2 regions of the Priestia sp. USM5 genome follow, and region 1 is predicted to be linked to the other one. Evidence: a T-box and tRNA genes for the amino acid it is inferred to sense, from the RefSeq annotation. Region 1 holds a T-box; the other holds one or more tRNA genes.

Evidence for each region. A T-box is a leader RNA that pairs with one kind of tRNA and senses whether it is charged. The one in region 1 lies ahead of tyrS (tyrosine--tRNA ligase), so its partner is inferred to be a tRNA-Tyr.
Region 2: it encodes a tRNA-Tyr, which carries the amino acid that the T-box ahead of tyrS (tyrosine--tRNA ligase) is inferred to sense. The anticodon was not compared.

Annotation. Positions count from the first base shown of each region.
Region 1 covers NZ_JBSGKN010000001.1:84,662-94,312, forward strand. Annotated here, with positions in the region: gene ccpA (catabolite control protein A) at 1-42, shown strand, start outside; gene motP (flagellar motor protein MotP) at 96-899, shown strand; gene motS (flagellar motor protein MotS) at 889-1,545, shown strand; gene ACWATA_RS00480 (acetoin utilization protein AcuC) at 1,575-2,738, opposite strand; gene ACWATA_RS00485 (acetoin utilization AcuB family protein) at 2,738-3,379, opposite strand; gene ACWATA_RS00490 (hypothetical protein) at 3,410-4,042, opposite strand; gene acsA (acetate--CoA ligase) at 4,327-6,042, shown strand; T-box leader at 6,182-6,392, shown strand; gene tyrS (tyrosine--tRNA ligase) at 6,466-7,725, shown strand; gene rpsD (30S ribosomal protein S4) at 7,798-8,400, opposite strand; gene ACWATA_RS00510 (GAF domain-containing protein) at 8,816-9,295, opposite strand; gene refZ (forespore capture DNA-binding protein RefZ) at 9,513-9,651, shown strand, end outside.
Region 2 covers NZ_JBSGKN010000007.1:61,551-71,201, reverse strand. Annotated here, with positions in the region: gene ACWATA_RS28245 (FtsZ/tubulin family protein) at 1-628, shown strand, start outside; tRNA gene ACWATA_RS28240 (tRNA-Glu) at 993-1,064, opposite strand; tRNA gene ACWATA_RS28235 (tRNA-Asn) at 1,069-1,143, opposite strand; tRNA gene ACWATA_RS28230 (tRNA-Ile) at 1,147-1,223, opposite strand; tRNA gene ACWATA_RS28225 (tRNA-Gly) at 1,230-1,303, opposite strand; tRNA gene ACWATA_RS28220 (tRNA-Asp) at 1,317-1,392, opposite strand; tRNA gene ACWATA_RS28215 (tRNA-Ser) at 1,404-1,496, opposite strand; tRNA gene ACWATA_RS28210 (tRNA-Ala) at 1,507-1,582, opposite strand; tRNA gene ACWATA_RS28205 (tRNA-Pro) at 1,593-1,669, opposite strand; tRNA gene ACWATA_RS28200 (tRNA-Arg) at 1,674-1,750, opposite strand; tRNA gene ACWATA_RS28195 (tRNA-Leu) at 1,760-1,848, opposite strand; tRNA gene ACWATA_RS28190 (tRNA-Cys) at 1,863-1,936, opposite strand; tRNA gene ACWATA_RS28185 (tRNA-Gly) at 1,945-2,019, opposite strand; tRNA gene ACWATA_RS28180 (tRNA-Leu) at 2,039-2,120, opposite strand; tRNA gene ACWATA_RS28175 (tRNA-Lys) at 2,134-2,209, opposite strand; tRNA gene ACWATA_RS28170 (tRNA-Gln) at 2,214-2,288, opposite strand; tRNA gene ACWATA_RS28165 (tRNA-Tyr) at 2,298-2,381, opposite strand; tRNA gene ACWATA_RS28160 (tRNA-Thr) at 2,390-2,465, opposite strand; tRNA gene ACWATA_RS28155 (tRNA-Val) at 2,470-2,545, opposite strand; rRNA gene rrf (5S ribosomal RNA) at 2,662-2,777, opposite strand; rRNA gene ACWATA_RS28145 (23S ribosomal RNA) at 2,841-5,776, opposite strand; rRNA gene ACWATA_RS28140 (16S ribosomal RNA) at 6,002-7,553, opposite strand; gene ACWATA_RS28135 (hypothetical protein) at 9,044-9,232, opposite strand.

The DNA of each region.
Region 1 (9,651 bases):
CAGCTTCCTCACCGCATCGAGTTCAGACAATCAACAAAATAATACCTGTGAATGAATAAGAATGAATCCAAAGTTCAGACACGGGGAGATAGAATATGAAAAAAATTGATATGCTCACACCTATAGGGATACTAATTGGTATCTCTATGGTTGTGTTTGGGGTTATTTCAAGTGGAGGAATGAGCGGTTTTTTAGCTTTTATTGATGTGCCATCGATTTTAATTGTACTGGGAGGCGTTTTTGGTACGCTGTGCGTGAGCTTTCCGTTAAAACAATTAAAAAATATGGGAAGAGTAGGGAAACAAGCGTTTCAATCGAAAGAAATAAACGTAGAAGAAATTGTAGGAACATTTGTACATTTATCGGAAAAAGCGCGTCGAGAAGGGCTTCTATCGTTAGAAGCAGAGCTTGAACAAATCGATGATTCATTTGTGAAAAAAGGTATTTTGCTAGCCATTGATGGAGTAGAACCAGAAATGATTCGAGAGCTGCTTGAAGCTGAAATAGCTGCAGTAGAAGAAAGACATACGAGAGGTCGAAGTATGTTTGAAAAAGCAGGCGATTATGCCCCCGCTTGGGGAATGATTGGGACGCTCGTTGGGCTAGTGCTAATGCTTAAAAGCCTTAATACCCCTTCATCGCTTGGGCCTAACATGGCAATTGCTCTTTTAACGACTTTCTACGGGGCGCTGCTTTCAAACTTGTTTTTTCAGCCAATCGCAGCTAAATTAGCTGGTAAAACGGAGCATGAGCTTTTTGTTAAAGAAGTGATTATTGAAGGTGTCATCGGCTTGCAGGCGGGGCAAAATTCTCGCTTTGTGCAAGCAAAGCTAAAAGTATTTGCCCCTGTTGAAAAACGAAAGCTGGAAGAAAAGAGAGAACACGTTCGTGAAGCGTAGAAGAAAAAGGTATTCGGCACAGTCGCCAAAATGGATGGTAACATTTGCTGATTTGGTGACGTTAATATTAGTTTTTTTTATTTTACTATTTTCAATGTCTAGCGTTGATAATCAAAAGTTTCAGACCGTTGTCAATTCGCTTGCAAGCGGTGGCTCATTAGCTTCTGTAGAAAAGAGCCAGCAGTCTCAAAAGCTGGATAACATTTTAGCGAAAGTGCAAAATTACCTGAAGGAAAATAAGCTTCAGAATGTTATTACTGCTAAGCGAGATGAACGCGGAGTTGTGCTTATTTTACAAGAACAGGTGCTGTTTGAAACAGGACAGGCAGACATTTTGAAGAAAGGTACCCCTTTCCTGGATGAATTAGGAAGGTTATTCAGTACTATTCCAAATGATATTAAAGTAGAAGGTCATACCGATAATCGACCTATTCACACCTATCGTTATCCATCTAATTGGGAACTATCGGCAGCGCGTGCCAGCGGCGTCATACGTTATTTAACGAACCACTTTTCTCTTTCTGCTAACCGCTTTGAAGCACTTGGATACGGAGATACAAAGCCGCTTGTTCCGAACACGTCTAATGACAATTTACAAAAAAATAGACGCGTCGAAATTATTATTTCAGATCCCGAAGCACAGTGAAAAAGGCCATACGTTTGTATAGCCTTTTTTTAAGAATGAGATGTATGAGAACGAATAGGATAAAGAGCGCGCTCAAGAGTTTGAGCGTTTTTTTCTGTTATTTCTGGTTTTCTTGGAATTGGCTGATAGATATTAGGTTCATCATCCCACTGCGTGCAAATGGGGTGAGGCGATACTTTTGTCCATTTTTCAAGCCATGATAGAGGAAGCATGCCTTCTGCCTTTCGTTCAATCATTTCAAGCCAAATGAATGACCAAGCCCGAGGAACAACCCGCCAAATATCATAACCTCCTCCGCCAACCGCAATCCATCTTCCCTGACAGTATTCATGGGCAATTTCATGAGCAATTTTAGGAATCTCACGGTATATTTTCGTGGTGCCGCATAAATGAGTGAGCGGATCGTAATAATGAGAATCGGCTCCATTTTGTGTCAAGATAACATCTGGTTTAAAAAAAGCAGCTACTTCTTTTAAAGAGGTCTTATAAACGTCGAGCCAAGACTCATCTTCCGTATAAGCATCAACAGGCACATTAAATGAATAACCATAGCCTTCACTGTGCCCGCGTTCGTTAACGTTTCCCGTGCCTGGAAACAAGTAGCGTCCCGTTTCATGAATGGAAAGAGTACAAACGGAAGGATCGTCATAAAATGTCCATTGCACGCCGTCACCATGGTGAGCATCTGTATCGACATAGAGGACGCGCGCGTTGTACTTTTGCTGCATATATTTGATGGCTACCGCGCTATCGTTATAAATACAGAAGCCGGAAGCTTTTCCTCGAAAGCCGTGGTGCAATCCTCCTCCTAAATTTAGAGCATGCTTAGCTTTTCCAGTCATCACATAATCTACAGCCGTAAGTGTACCCCCAACTAAAAACGCACTGGCTTCATGCATGTTGGGAAACATAGGTGTATCTTCTGTTCCAAGACCAAAATCTGCTGCTTTTTCAACAGAAAGCTCGCCGCTTCCTGCTAATTTTACCGCTTGAATATAGCTAGTATCATGGACAAGCTGAAGTTCTTCATCAGATGCCATCCGCGGTAATACAATATCTTGATTGCCTAAAGCGCCAAATTCCCGTAACAGTTCATATGTTAGTTGAACACGAAGCTGGTTAAACGGATGATTATTGCTGAATTTGTACGAAAGAATATCATCTGAATAAATAAATACAGCATTACTAGTCATTACGTCATCTCCGGTAATTTAGGCCATAGCACCTCATAGCCGTTTTCTTTTAATGTATTTATACTAATCAATGGATTAATAGCTTGAATGCGAAGCACAAGGATTTTATATCGTTCATCTACATCAGGGTAGACAAGTACGCTTAAGATGTTTGTTCTCTTTGAACCAAAGAGGGATGTAACTTCAGCGAGCACGCCAGCCTTATTTTCTACTTTTATTTCAATTTGTGAACCTGGCTTATTAGTGCCAGTAAGCTGAATAAACGTATGTAGTAGATCTCTTTCGGTAACAACTCCTACTAACCGCTTGTTTTTTGTGACGGGAATACAACCGATTTGGTGTTCATAAAAAATGCTTGCAATTTCTTCAACAAAATCAAGAGGGTGAGCTGTAATGACTTCTGTTTTCATAATCATCCGCACGGGTTCGGATAGAAGAGCAGATGTATAAGTATTATCTAAAATAGATGGACTTGCATCTCTTACGTCTCGATCAGAAATGATGCCAACTACGTGATGAAGGTCATTAACGATAGGAATATGTCTAATCTTATGTGTATCTAAAAGTTTCATAGCTTCAGCAATCGTATGGTCGGGGGTTAAGGTAACGAGATCGGTTTTCATCATCTCTTCAACAATCATCAGACACAGCTCCTTTTCTTAAAGGTCAGCTCAATACATAAAGCGATTTCGAAAGCGCAGGCTATCAAATTCTTGTATGCTTTCTTGAGGGACTCTGCTCCCGATTCTTACCATCAAACAATTAGCAGGGTGGGAGCTAATCTCCGGATCATCTGTGGCAAACCACGTCAGTCCGCCTTTATTCATCATTTTCTCCATAATTTTGCGGTAATCCCACACATTTAGCCCTGTTCCTTTTAAATCCCAATGCCAGTAGTATTCTGTCGTAATGACAATATAATCTTCCATTGCATCATCCATCATAGATACGATAAGCAAGTTTTTTCCAACAGCGTAGCTGCGAAACGGGGCAGCTACCTCTATAGCTCCTAATTCGATTAAATTCTCCATATTTCCTTCCGACCATCGTTCTAGAGGATCGGGATATAAAAAGGTGACATAACCAATGATTGTATGATGATGACGAGCAATAATGATTCTACCTTCAGGCAAGTTGGCAATCTCGATCAATGCTTCTTTTTGCTGTTCAGGTGGACGAAAGGCCGTTAGTTGCTCATGAAAATCAAGTTGTTGCAAGGTTTGTGAGGAGACAGGTCCTTCAATAACAATTGCTCCAACCGCTGTTTTTAGTTCTTTCATATTGTATGTTTGGGAATGTTTCACATGAATCACCACCTTCAAGCAGTCTTATCTGTATTATAATACAAAAAAAACTCTACATTAAAGCGTTTTCAAAAAATTAAATAAAAGAAAAGGAGTTTTTTCAAAAACATAGAATAGGAAATTAAAAGAGATTCTTGTTAATTCGACACTTATATAACAAAGGTTGTCATATAACAAGGGAGACTATTATCCCAATTCCGACAAATAATTTTTATAAAATTGTGAAAAGTCTATTTTTGTTATATAATAGGTTTGTAAATTTTATACATAAGGGGGAGTTTGTGATGAAGGTGGAAGCGCTTCCTGTAATTGAAGGGGTATACAACTTACAGGACTACGATAAAACGTATCAAACCTTTGACTGGTCACAAGTGGAGAAGGAATTTTCATGGCATGAAACAGGTAAATTAAATGCAGCTTATGAAGCAATTGATAAGCACGCAAACTCTACGCGTAAAAATAAAGTTGCGCTTTATTATCGAGATGCGCAGCGCAATGAAAAATATACATTCAAAGAAATGAAAGAATGGTCAAACAAAGCCGCAAACGTGCTAAAACAAGCAGACGTAGAGAAGGGAGATCGTGTGTTTATCTTTATGCCTCGCTCTCCGGAACTTTATTTTGCATTGTTAGGGGCGGTGAAGCTTGGCGCTATTGTTGGGCCTTTGTTTGAAGCATTCATGGAAGGTGCAGTAAAAGATCGTTTGCAAGACAGTGATGCAAAAGTGTTAATTACAACGCCTGAACTGCTGAGCCGCGTTCCGGTGAAGGATTTGCCAGCTTTAAAACACATTCTCCTTGTAGGGGAAAATGTAGCAGAAGAAGGCATTCAACTAGATTTTCTGAAGCGATTAGAAGCGGCGAATAAAGAGGTGGAGATTGAGTGGGTAGATAGAACAGATGGTATGCTGCTTCATTATACATCAGGTTCAACTGGAAAACCAAAAGGGGTGCTTCACGTTCATAATGCAATGCTTCAGCATTATCAAACTGCTAAGTGGGTGCTCGACTTAAAAGATGACGATGTGTATTGGTGTACAGCAGATCCGGGTTGGGTAACGGGAACTTCCTACGGAATTTTTGGTCCTTGGCTTGCTGGAGCAACAAATGTGATTGTAGGAGGACGCTTTAGTCCAGATGCATGGTATCAAGCACTTGAAGATTTTGGCGTAACGGTTTGGTACAGTGCGCCTACAGCATTTCGTATGCTAATGGGTGCTGGCGATGACTTAGTTAAACGCTATGATTTAAGCAGCCTGAGACATGTATTAAGCGTGGGAGAACCATTAAATCCTGAAGTGGTACGCTGGGGAATGAAGGTTTTCCAAAAACGTATTCATGACACGTGGTGGATGACTGAAACTGGAGGTCAGACGATTTGTAATTACCCGTCTATGAAAATTAAACCAGGATCTATGGGAAAACCTATTCCGGGTGTACAAGCAGCAATCGTTGACGATCAAGGACAAGAGCTTCCACCTTATCGAATGGGTAACTTAGCAATTAAAAAAGGCTGGCCATCTATGATGCATGCAATTTGGAACAACAAGGAAAAGTATGAGTCATACTTTATGCCAGGCGACTGGTACGTATCAGGTGATTCCGCGTATATGGATGAAGACGGTTATTTTTGGTTCCAAGGCCGAATTGATGACGTTATTATGACCGCAGGAGAACGAGTTGGTCCATTTGAAGTAGAAAGTAAGCTTGTTGAACACCCTGCTGTAGCAGAAGCGGGTGTCATTGGTAAGCCTGATCCTGTGCGTGGGGAAATTATTAAAGCGTTTATCGCACTTAGAGATGGGTATGAATCTTCAGATGAACTGATTGAAGATATTCGTCAATTTGTGAAAAAAGGGTTAGCTGCTCATGCAGCTCCACGTGAAATCGAGTTTAAAGATAAGCTACCTAAAACACGAAGCGGTAAAATTATGCGTCGCGTTTTAAAAGCGTGGGAATTAGATTTGCCAACGGGCGATTTGTCGACGATGGAAGACTAAGGAGTAAACGTTTCAATCTTTGTAGGGAAAATAAGTGATTTTTATAAAGTTCAAACAGCCAGCTGTTTGAACTTTTTTTTGGACTTGAATTTTAAAATGAAATCATTCATAATTGTGGGGTGTAAACTTTTAAATAAAATAAACTGCAGTGATAGGAAGAAGTAATACTTGTCTCCCTGTTTAAGAGAGCTGATGGTTGCTGAAAATCAGTACATAGACAAATATGAAATACGTCCTTGAGCATCTTTTGTGAACTTACAGTAGCAAAAGACGGGTAGACCGTTACATCATTTAAGTGGGAAATAATTTATTTCCAAATAGGGTGGTACCGCGATATTTTCGTCCCTTCTTTTTTAAGAAGGGGCGTTTTTTATGTTGTTCAACAAATTGTAACGAGCAATTAGATAAAGGAGAGAATATAACATGGATATTTTACAAGATCTTGAGTTTCGAGGGCTCATTAATCAACAAACGGATGAAAAAGGTTTAAATGAACTTTTGAGTAAAGAGTCTGTTCGTTTGTACTGTGGATTCGATCCAACAGCCGACAGCCTTCACATCGGCCACATGCTTCCTGTTTTAATTTTGCGTCGCTTTCAACAAGCTGGACACCAACCGATTGCATTAGTTGGTGGAGGTACGGGTCTTATTGGAGATCCAAGCGGTAAAAAAGCAGAGCGTACGTTAAATGAAAAAGAAACGGTTGCTATGTTTAGTGAGCGTATTAAAGGTCAGCTTTCACGCTTCTTAGATTTTGAAGAAGGTGAAAATGCAGCGGTTATTGCGAATAACTATGACTGGATTGGCACGTTAGATGTTATTACATTCCTACGAGATATCGGTAAAAACTTTGGTATTAACTACATGATGGCAAAGGATTCTGTTCAATCTCGTATCGAATCAGGCATCTCATTTACGGAATTCAGCTACATGATTTTACAATCATATGATTTCTTGAACTTATACCAAACGTATAACTGTAAGCTTCAAATTGGCGGCAGCGACCAATGGGGAAATATTACAGCTGGCTTAGAATTAATTCGTAAATCAGAAGAAGATGCAAAAGCATTTGGATTAACAGTTCCGCTTGTAACAAAAGCAGACGGCACGAAGTTCGGTAAAACAGAAGGCGGAGCAATTTGGTTAGACGCTGAAAAAACAAGTCCGTATGAATTCTACCAGTTCTGGATTAATACAGATGATCGTGATGTTATAAAATATTTAAAATACTTTACATTCTTATCACATGAAGAAATTAATGAATTAGCAGCATCTGCAAAAGAAGCGCCTGAAAAACGCGAAGCACAAAAAGCACTAGCAGCGGCGATGACTACGCTTGTACACGGTGAAGAAGCTCTTGAGCAAGCCATTCGTATTTCGCAAGCTTTATTTAACGGAAGTATTTCAGAGTTAACAGCAGAAGAAATTAAGCAAGGATTCAAGGATGTTCCTTCTTACACGCATACAGGTGAAGATATTGGTTTAATCGATTTACTTGTAGAAAGTAAAATCTCTCCTTCTAAACGTCAAGCGCGTGAAGATATTTCAAACGGTGCGATTTACTTAAACGGTGAGCGTGAGCAAGATTTGCAAAAAACAGTAGGAGCAGAAGACCGTATTGAAGGTCAATTTACAGTAATTCGTCGAGGCAAGAAAAAATATACGCTTATTCAATACGCATAAAAAAAGGCCGAAAGGCCTTTTTTTGTATAAAGACAGTAAAAAAGCCGCTCCATAGGGAACGGCTTTTTACTATTAACGAGAGTAGAACTCTACGATTAGTGCTTCGTTGATTTCAGCAGATAATTCAGAACGCTCAGGTAAGCGAGTGAATGTACCTTCTAATTTCTCAGCGTCTACTGTTAAGTAGTCTGGTACGAAGTTGTTAACTTCAAGCGCTTCTTTCACGATTGAAAGGTTGCGAGATTTTTCGCGAACACCGATCACTTGACCAGGTTGTACACGGTAAGATGGGATGTCAACGCGTTTACCGTCAACTAAAACGTGACCGTGGTTAACTAATTGACGAGCTTGACGACGAGTGCGTGCAAGACCCATACGGTATACTAAGTTATCAAGACGAGCTTCTAAAAGAATCATGAAGTTCTCACCGTGCTTACCAGTTAATTTACCAGCAGCAACGAATAAGTTACGGAATTGACGCTCAGTTACACCATACATGTGGCGTAATTTTTGCTTTTCTTGTAATTGTAAACCGTACTCAGAAATTTTCTTACGTTGACCTGGGCCGTGTGGACCTGGAGCGTAAGGGCGTTTTTCTAATTCTTTACCTGTACCACTTAGAGAAAGACCTAAGCGACGAGAGATTTTCCAACTTGGACCTGTATAACGAGCCATGATGACTCCTCCTTGTTTGTGTTTTTATTTTATGCAAAACAAAAACAGACACATTCTAGCGATATGCTCATTTTGTTTTCATGTACCATCGCTCTAGCAGCAGAGAGTTACACGATACACCATCTTTTTAAAAGAATTGCTACTTCTGTAAAACAACCTTTTAATGAGGAACAAAATGAAAAAACATAAAGAAGATTGTATAAGCTGCAATATTTCACACAACGAGTATTATAGGTGTTTCCTCGTATAAAGTCAAGGAAGATTGAAGATTAAAAGATTGTAAAAGAAAGGATATATTCATTTGAAGTATGAAAAGAGAAGAAAGAACGTAAGGAAACGGTGGTGATGGCTAATCAAACGTTTGTTTAATAAGCAAAAACCGCTGATTTGCAGCGGTTTTTTTGCTTATTCATATTTAAAGAAAAGAAGTGAGTTCTTTGACGAATTCTTCAAGATACTGTTGATCGATTTCATCAAAGCGATTTTTGATTGGACTGTCAATATCAAGAACACCTAAAAGCTGACCGTCTTTTACAATTGGTACAACGATTTCAGATTGAGAAGCGGCATCACATGCAATGTGGCCAGGGAAGGCGTGAACATCTTCAATTCGCTCTGTTTTTTGATTTTGAGCTGCTGTACCGCATACGCCTTTTCCAAGTGGAATACGAACGCAAGCCGGCAGTCCCTGGAAAGGTCCAAGCACTAACTCCCCGTCTTCCATTAAATAAAAACCTACCCAGTTTACTTCATTTAAAAATTGATTTAGCAAAGCTGAAGCATTTGCTAGATTAGCAATCGTATTGCTTTCTCCTTCTAATAAGGCGCGTAATTGCTTAATTACTAATTCATAATCCTTTTGTTTTGAGCCGCTGTAGTTTTCGACATTAAACAATGTATTCTCCTCCATTCAACATAAGATTTAATGAATTTTTATCAGGAAACGTCAGTTTTAACGCTACTTTGTCGATAAAAGATTACAGGAACTAAAAAGCCTATCACGAATTATGTAGAGAGGCTACTAAAATCCTTTTTAAATACTGTAACGATTTCTACACAATTTTGCAATCATATGTGTTTTGTAAAAATAAATCGAAATGAGGTGTAGATAGATGGCTGTACAGTCAAAAACGAAAGAGAAAATTATTGATGCGGCCGTTTCTCTTTTTAACGTAAAAGGTTTTGATGGTACGTCGGTGCGCGAGATTGCAGGAAAAGCGAAAGTGAACGTAGCGAATATTTCATATTATT
Region 2 (9,651 bases), on a different contig from region 1:
TGCAGGAAAAGCTAGAATCTTTAAAGAAACAAACGAAACATTTGTGAACTTAATTAGTACTCTTCCTAAATATACGGATAGACACTCTAAGCATGGTGTTTTAGATAAGAAAGACTTACGTACAATTTTTTCAACAAAAGGAATTTCTGCCATTTCATCTGCAGAAATAACAAAATTAGATGAAGGGCAAGCAGATATTAGAAATGAGGGTATTACAGAAGTAATTAAGAAATCATGGGAAAACTCAATCTTTGCACCACTTGAAATGCAAACTATACCAAAAGCAGGAATTATATATGAAGGTCCACTAGACTTATTTACGATAGATTCAGCCCAACTATTTAGTTCCTTTAAGGGGGGAGAGCCAACCCATCTATTTGAAGGAACCTATGAAAGTGATCATGCAAAGGTAACAACAATTTTATCAGGAATGCCTTATTATTCTACCCGATTAAAAACTATTGAAGAAAAAATTGAAGCACAGCAGAAGGTAAAAGAGGAGTTATCTACCATAGAAACAGGTTATGAATCTAAGTTGAAATTGCCTAAGGCTTCTCATAAGAAACCACTACCTAGAAATAAAAAGAAGGCAATCAATTCAATTTTAGATAAGTATCAGAATCGTTGAGCATTTTTAGTATATCTATGAAGACAAACATATATATATAAGATGCACTTTTTATAGACTCTTTGTTTACACAGATGTGGAGAGATCACCTTTATGAATCACTTGAAACCCTTACTGCCACAAGGGTTCTTTTTTGTAGAGTGTTCCAGAAAAAGTTGTTGTTTAAATTGGAAATAAGTATGTAAACATTGGGTATAGAAGAATCTGAGTATAAGAATATACTTCGTATTTGTTACTCTAATATCAAAAAATTTTCTAATTAACATTTTTGCTATGAAACGATATAAATTCTATATTAATTAAAATCAATAATTTATCTCCTACAAATAAAAAAGCAGTTTGCATATGCAAACTGCTTTTAAGATGACCCGTACGGGATTCGAACCCGTGTTACCGCCGTGAAAGGGCGGTGTCTTAACCGCTTGACCAACGGGCCAATATGGCTCCACAGGTAGGACTCGAACCTACGACCGATCGGTTAACAGCCGATAGCTCTACCACTGAGCTACTGTGGAATATGGTGGGCCTAAGTGGACTCGAACCACCGACCTCACGCTTATCAGGCGTGCGCTCTAACCAGCTGAGCTATAGGCCCATTATTTGGAGCGGGTGATGAGAATCGAACTCACGACATCAGCTTGGAAGGCTGAGGTTTTACCATTAAACTACACCCGCTTATTTTTAAAAATGGCGGTCCCGACGGGAATCGAACCCGCGATCTCCTGCGTGACAGGCAGGCATGTTAACCGCTACACCACGGGACCAAAATAGAAAATGGAGGAGGAAGAGGGATTCGAACCCCCGCGGGCTTTGACACCCCTGTCGGTTTTCAAGACCGATCCCTTCAGCCGGACTTGGGTATTCCTCCGTATATTGCATGGTGGAGCCTAGCGGGATCGAACCGCTGACCTCCTGCGTGCAAGGCAGGCGCTCTCCCAGCTGAGCTAAGGCCCCATGATACTTCTGGTCGGGAAGACAGGATTCGAACCTGCGACCCCTTGGTCCCAAACCAAGTGCTCTACCAAGCTGAGCTACTTCCCGTTCATGGCGCGCCCGAGAGGAGTCGAACCCCTAACCTTTTGATCCGTAGTCAAACGCTCTATCCAATTGAGCTACGGGCGCTTATTAAAATGGTGCCGAGGGCCGGACTTGAACCGGCACGGTAGTCACCTACCGCAGGATTTTAAGTCCTGTGTGTCTGCCAATTCCACCACCCCGGCAGGACTTTTATACGTGGAGGCGGCAACCGGATTTGAACCGGTGATAAAGGTTTTGCAGACCTTGGCCTTACCACTTGGCTATGCCGCCAATATATATGGAGCGGAAGACGAGGTTCGAACTCGCGACCCCCACCTTGGCAAGGTGGTGTTCTACCACTGAACTACTTCCGCACATTTATTTAATTTAAGATGCGGGTGAAGGGACTTGAACCCCCACGTCATAAGACACTAGATCCTAAGTCTAGCGCGTCTGCCAATTCCGCCACACCCGCGTGTGAATATAACTGGTGAGCCATGAAGGACTCGAACCTTCGACCCTCTGATTAAAAGTCAGATGCTCTACCAACTGAGCTAATGGCTCTCTATGGCTGGGCTAGCTGGATTCGAACCAACGCATGACGGAATCAAAATCCGTTGCCTTACCGCTTGGCGATAGCCCAATAAAGAGATGGTGGAGGGGGGCAGATTCGAACTGCCGAACCCGAAGGAGCGGATTTACAGTCCGCCGCGTTTAGCCACTTCGCTACCCCTCCGATATAAATGGTGCCGGCAAGAGGACTTGAACCCCCAACCTACTGATTACAAGTCAGTTGCTCTACCAGTTGAGCTACACCGGCACGGTGGTGGAGGATGACGGGATCGAACCGCCGACCCCCTGCTTGTAAGGCAGGTGCTCTCCCAGCTGAGCTAATCCTCCAAAAAAATCTATATAAGCGCGTTAATAAGCGTTATTTTCATTACTTATGATAGAATATTTCAAATAAAAAACCCCTATGCTCTTTTACAAGAGACTCATAAGGGGTCTTATTTATTGCCTGGCAACGTCCTACTCTCACAGGGACAAAGTCCCAACTACCATTGGCGCTAAAGAGCTTAACTTCCGTGTTCGGTATGGGAACGGGTGTGACCTCTTCGCTATCGCCACCAGACAAGAGATTGTTCTCTCAAAACTAGATAACAGTTTGCTGAGTAAAGCTTACGCTTTTAAAAGTTTGGTTAAGTCCTCGATCGATTAGTATCAGTCAGCTACACATGTCGCCACGCTTCCACCTCTGACCTATCAACCTGATCATCTTTCAGGGATCTTACTAGCTTGCGCTATGGGAAATCTCATCTTGAGGGGGGCTTCATGCTTAGATGCTTTCAGCACTTATCCCGTCCACACATAGCTACCCAGCGATGCCTTTGGCAAGACAACTGGTACACCAGCGGTGTGTCCATCCCGGTCCTCTCGTACTAAGGACAGCTCCTCTCAAATTTCCTACGCCCACGACGGATAGGGACCGAACTGTCTCACGACGTTCTGAACCCAGCTCGCGTACCGCTTTAATGGGCGAACAGCCCAACCCTTGGGACCGACTACAGCCCCAGGATGCGATGAGCCGACATCGAGGTGCCAAACCTCCCCGTCGATGTGGACTCTTGGGGGAGATAAGCCTGTTATCCCCGGGGTAGCTTTTATCCGTTGAGCGATGGCCCTTCCATGCGGAACCACCGGATCACTAAGCCCGACTTTCGTCCCTGCTCGACTTGTAGGTCTCGCAGTCAAGCTCCCTTGTGCCTTTACACTCTACGAATGATTTCCAACCATTCTGAGGGAACCTTTGGGCGCCTCCGTTACATTTTAGGAGGCGACCGCCCCAGTCAAACTGCCCACCTGACACTGTCTCCCGGCCCGATCAGGGCCGCGGGTTAGAATTTCAATACAGCCAGGGTAGTATCCCACCGACGCCTCCACCGAAGCTAGCGCTCCGGCTTCTCAGGCTCCTACCTATCCTGTACAAGCTGTACCAAAATTCAATATCAGGCTACAGTAAAGCTCCACGGGGTCTTTCCGTCCTGTCGCGGGTAACCTGCATCTTCACAGGTACTATAATTTCACCGAGTCTCTCGTTGAGACAGTGCCCAGATCGTTACGCCTTTCGTGCGGGTCGGAACTTACCCGACAAGGAATTTCGCTACCTTAGGACCGTTATAGTTACGGCCGCCGTTTACTGGGGCTTCGATTCAGAGCTTCTCCCAAAGGATAACCCCTCCTCTTAACCTTCCAGCACCGGGCAGGCGTCAGCCCCTATACTTCGCCTTGCGGCTTCGCAGAGACCTGTGTTTTTGCTAAACAGTCGCCTGGGCCTATTCACTGCGGCTCTCTCGGGCTATACACCCTACCAGAGCACCCCTTCTCCCGAAGTTACGGGGTCATTTTGCCGAGTTCCTTAACGAGAGTTCTCTCGATCACCTTAGGATTCTCTCCTCGCCTACCTGTGTCGGTTTGCGGTACGGGCACCTCCCGCCTCGCTAGAGGCTTTTCTTGGCAGTGTGGAATCAGGAACTTCGGTACTATAATTCCCTCGTCATCACAGCTCAGCCTTCATGATGAGCGGATTTGCCTACTCATCAGCCTAACTGCTTGAACGCGCATATCCAGCAGCGCGCTTACCCTATCCTACTGCGTCCCCCCATTACTCAAACGGCGGGGAGGTGGTACAGGAATATCAACCTGTTGGCCATCGCCTACGCTTTTCAGCCTCGGCTTAGGTCCCGACTAACCCTGAGCGGACGAGCCTTCCTCAGGAAACCTTAGGCATTCGGTGGACAAGATTCTCACTTGTCTTTCGCTACTCATACCGGCATTCTCACTTCTAAGCGCTCCACCAGTCCTTACGGTCTGACTTCGCTGCACTTAGAACGCTCTCCTACCACTGACATCAAAGATGTCAATCCACAGCTTCGGTGATACGTTTAGCCCCGGTACATTTTCGGCGCAGAGTCACTCGACCAGTGAGCTATTACGCACTCTTTAAATGGTGGCTGCTTCTAAGCCAACATCCTGGTTGTCTAAGCAACTCCACATCCTTTTCCACTTAACGTATACTTGGGGACCTTAGCTGGTGGTCTGGGCTGTTTCCCTTTTGACTACGGATCTTATCACTCGCAGTCTGACTCCCATGGATAAGTCTTTGGCATTCGGAGTTTGACTGAATTCGGTAACCCGTTGGGGGCCCCTAGTCCAATCAGTGCTCTACCTCCAAGACTCTCACAACATGAGGCTAGCCCTAAAGCTATTTCGGAGAGAACCAGCTATCTCCAGGTTCGATTGGAATTTCTCCGCTACCCACACCTCATCCCCGCACTTTTCAACGTGCGTGGGTTCGGGCCTCCATTCAGTGTTACCTGAACTTCACCCTGGACATGGGTAGATCACCTGGTTTCGGGTCTACAACCACATACTAAACGCCCTATTCAGACTCGCTTTCGCTACGGCTCCGCCTTATCAGCTTAACCTTGCATGGGATCGTAACTCGCCGGTTCATTCTACAAAAGGCACGCCATCACCCGTTAACGGGCTCTGACTACTTGTAGGCACACGGTTTCAGGATCTCTTTCACTCCCCTTCCGGGGTGCTTTTCACCTTTCCCTCACGGTACTGGTTCACTATCGGTCACTAGGTAGTATTTAGCCTTGGGAGATGGTCCTCCCAGCTTCCGACGGAATTTCACGTGTTCCGCCGTACTCAGGATCCACTCAAGAGGGAACGAAGTTTCAACTACAGGGTTGTTACCTTCTTCGACGGACCTTTCCAGGTCGCTTCATTTACTTCGTTCCTTTGTAACTCCGTATAGAGTGTCCTACAACCCCAAGAGGCAAGCCTCTTGGTTTGGGCTAATTCCGTTTCGCTCGCCGCTACTCAGGAAATCGCATTTGCTTTCTCTTCCTCCGGGTACTTAGATGTTTCAGTTCCCCGGGTCTGCCTTCAATATCCTATGTATTCAGATAAAGATACTGTTCCATTACGAACAGTGGGTTTCCCCATTCGGAAATCTCCGGATCAAAGCTCACTTACAGCTCCCCGAAGCATATCGGTGTTAGTCCCGTCCTTCATCGGCTCCTAGTGCCAAGGCATTCACCGTGCGCCCTTTCTAACTTAACCATTAGCGAATAAATGGTACAACATATTGTTGTGTTATTTATTGGTTTGATTAAAGAAAAGTTTCACTTTTCCTCAGCAATTACTGTTATCTAGTTTTCAAAGAACAATCGCAACCAAAATTCTTCTTATCTAATAAGAAGAAAGTAGTATGCTTTCTATAATTGAGAGATTGAACTCTCAAAACTGAACAAAGTGTCGAAACGTACGTCATGTAAAAATCCTTAGAAAGGAGGTGATCCAGCCGCACCTTCCGATACGGCTACCTTGTTACGACTTCACCCCAATCATCTGTCCCACCTTAGGCGGCTAGCTCCTTACGGTTACTCCACCGACTTCGGGTGTTACAAACTCTCGTGGTGTGACGGGCGGTGTGTACAAGGCCCGGGAACGTATTCACCGCGGCATGCTGATCCGCGATTACTAGCGATTCCAGCTTCATGTAGGCGAGTTGCAGCCTACAATCCGAACTGAGAATGGTTTTATGGGATTGGCTTGACCTCGCGGTCTTGCAGCCCTTTGTACCATCCATTGTAGCACGTGTGTAGCCCAGGTCATAAGGGGCATGATGATTTGACGTCATCCCCACCTTCCTCCGGTTTGTCACCGGCAGTCACCTTAGAGTGCCCAACTAAATGCTGGCAACTAAGATCAAGGGTTGCGCTCGTTGCGGGACTTAACCCAACATCTCACGACACGAGCTGACGACAACCATGCACCACCTGTCACTCTGTCCCCCGAAGGGGAACGCTCTATCTCTAGAGTTGTCAGAGGATGTCAAGACCTGGTAAGGTTCTTCGCGTTGCTTCGAATTAAACCACATGCTCCACCGCTTGTGCGGGCCCCCGTCAATTCCTTTGAGTTTCAGTCTTGCGACCGTACTCCCCAGGCGGAGTGCTTAATGCGTTAGCTGCAGCACTAAAGGGCGGAAACCCTCTAACACTTAGCACTCATCGTTTACGGCGTGGACTACCAGGGTATCTAATCCTGTTTGCTCCCCACGCTTTCGCGCCTCAGCGTCAGTTACAGACCAAAAAGCCGCCTTCGCCACTGGTGTTCCTCCACATCTCTACGCATTTCACCGCTACACGTGGAATTCCGCTTTTCTCTTCTGCACTCAAGTTCCCCAGTTTCCAATGACCCTCCACGGTTGAGCCGTGGGCTTTCACATCAGACTTAAGAAACCGCCTGCGCGCGCTTTACGCCCAATAATTCCGGATAACGCTTGCCACCTACGTATTACCGCGGCTGCTGGCACGTAGTTAGCCGTGGCTTTCTGGTTAGGTACCGTCAAGGTACGAGCAGTTACTCTCGTACTTGTTCTTCCCTAACAACAGAGTTTTACGACCCGAAAGCCTTCATCACTCACGCGGCGTTGCTCCGTCAGACTTTCGTCCATTGCGGAAGATTCCCTACTGCTGCCTCCCGTAGGAGTCTGGGCCGTGTCTCAGTCCCAGTGTGGCCGATCACCCTCTCAGGTCGGCTATGCATCGTTGCCTTGGTGAGCCGTTACCTCACCAACTAGCTAATGCACCGCGGGCCCATCTGTAAGTGATAGCCGAAACCATCTTTCAATCATCTCCCATGAAGGAGAAGATCCTATCCGGTATTAGCTTCGGTTTCCCGAAGTTATCCCAGTCTTACAGGCAGGTTGCCCACGTGTTACTCACCCGTCCGCCGCTAACGTCATAGAAGCAAGCTTCTAATCAGTTCGCTCGACTTGCATGTATTAGGCACGCCGCCAGCGTTCATCCTGAGCCAGGATCAAACTCTCCGAAGAAATGTTTGACTTGCTCATTAAAAAAATAAAAATTAACGTTGACGTTTGTCGCTTTGTTCAGTTTTCAAAGTTCAAGCGTTGCCTTTGAGAAACTTTTGTATTATACCAAGTTATCAACTCAATGTCAATAACTTTTTAAAAACTTTTTTCACTTCGTTGTTACTGGTGTGTCTCAACGACGCTTTATAATAATAAAATATATTCACTAAAAGGTCAATACATTTTCTCGATTTTTTTTATTTATTTCATTATACTTTTAGCATACATTTTATTAGTCACTAATCAATAAGACTAATTTCTATATATATAAGACTTCATTAGTTAAATTACCTTGTAAATAAAGAGTGCATGTATCCCAAAAAATCTCTATTAGCTTTACTGAATTATAAATAGGCTATTGAGACATTCTATATAAGGAAGAGGGAAAACAAGTTATTGATTAAACTAATCATTACAAAGCTTCTTACATTTGGGATGAGGTGTCTACAGCAGGCATATTTCAGAAAACCTTATTGTAAATCGATGTATGTTGGATTCATAAGGGGATGGTAGTCATGAACGTAGTAAGAATATATATAATGGGTAGACAATAATGTTCATTTATAACTAATTATATAAATGAGGTGTTTGTTCCAGACCAAGAACGATTTCGTTCACATTGTATATTTTTTTAGCTCAATGCTTAAATGAGGTGTTTGTTAAAGAGAATATACTTTTTCAAGTTACTGTTTCATTAGGCAATGGAATTACGTAAATGAGTTGTTCCTTAAAGATCATATGCTACATTAAAAGCTGATTTTTTCCTTCTTCACATGACGGGATGTATAATCGTTTACATCCCGTTTGTGTTATATGAGATATCTCAACCAATTATTCAAAAGAGACATCATAGAAACATCTTTCGATTGCTTACTTCCTCCTTCTACCTTTCAAGTATGAAAAATATACATCCTTCACTTACCCTTCAAACTTTTGCTTTTTTTAGCGTTCCATTTCTTGAACTGTACTCCTTTCTTTTAAAATTGTGCTCCACTATTCCGTGCAAAAAATCTCTTAAATCTATTTTACAATTTCTCTTTTCTCCCTTTGTCATAATCCTTTATCTCTCTCAGTACCCCCTCATTTCTAAGCTGACTTTTATAAATTTTCGGGAAGTAATGTTCTTTTCTTTCGCTATTTTTCCAACAGCAATCAGATTAACATTCGGCAAAAACACTTCCATGACATTCGTTCCTTTCCTATAAATTGTGGTTCCCCAATATAAAAGAGAGAAGAGCATAAGGGGTTTTTGCTATCACAGGGTGTGATAGGCTAGGCAAAGCCTAGCAAAACCCTGATATCACGGAAACCCTCAAAGTGGCGACTCTCTGGCGACTCAAAAACGGTATCCGGCGACTCTCTGGCGACACATTGGCGAGTCAGTGGCGACACCTATTTTTTCATTTTATGGCTAAATCCTGTTTCATCTCATTCAAATTTTGGAGTTTCTCTTATAAACTTTTTTGTTCATCTTCATAGAGCTGAATGCTTTCATCACTGGATTGAATCGCAACTTTTTTTATTGCGATTTTTGATTCTGTATTAGCTTTTCTGTAGTTTTTTATTTTCTTTTTCACGAAATCTTCTTCTAACTCATATGAACCCGATGTAAAAATCAAAAAGATAAATATTGATGACATCTGAACTTGCATTCTTTTAAAACAATCATCGTTTATAGAATGAAAATTGATTCATAAATGATAAAAAAGCACGCGTAAATCACCTGTATTGCAAGCAAAAAGAAATGGCCGTTTTGACCATGAACGTGCGAAAAAAATAAAAAAGATCGTTTGCTTCTGTCTTATTTTTTTCAAAAAAATACTTCAAAACGAAGTGACCCTTGGGGGGACATTTATCAACTATGAGGGGTCGGTGAAGGGGTTTCTGACACAAATGTTGTGATCACTGAAGGTGCGGTGAGGGGACTGTCCCATAATTTGAGGGTGCGCTGAGGGGGTTCTTGCAAACATTTCCTTGTACCCAAGATTTTGTTAGGCTCTGCCTAACTCCACACAGCCTGTGGGGACAAAAACTCCTTATGCTCTTCTTCCCCTTTTTT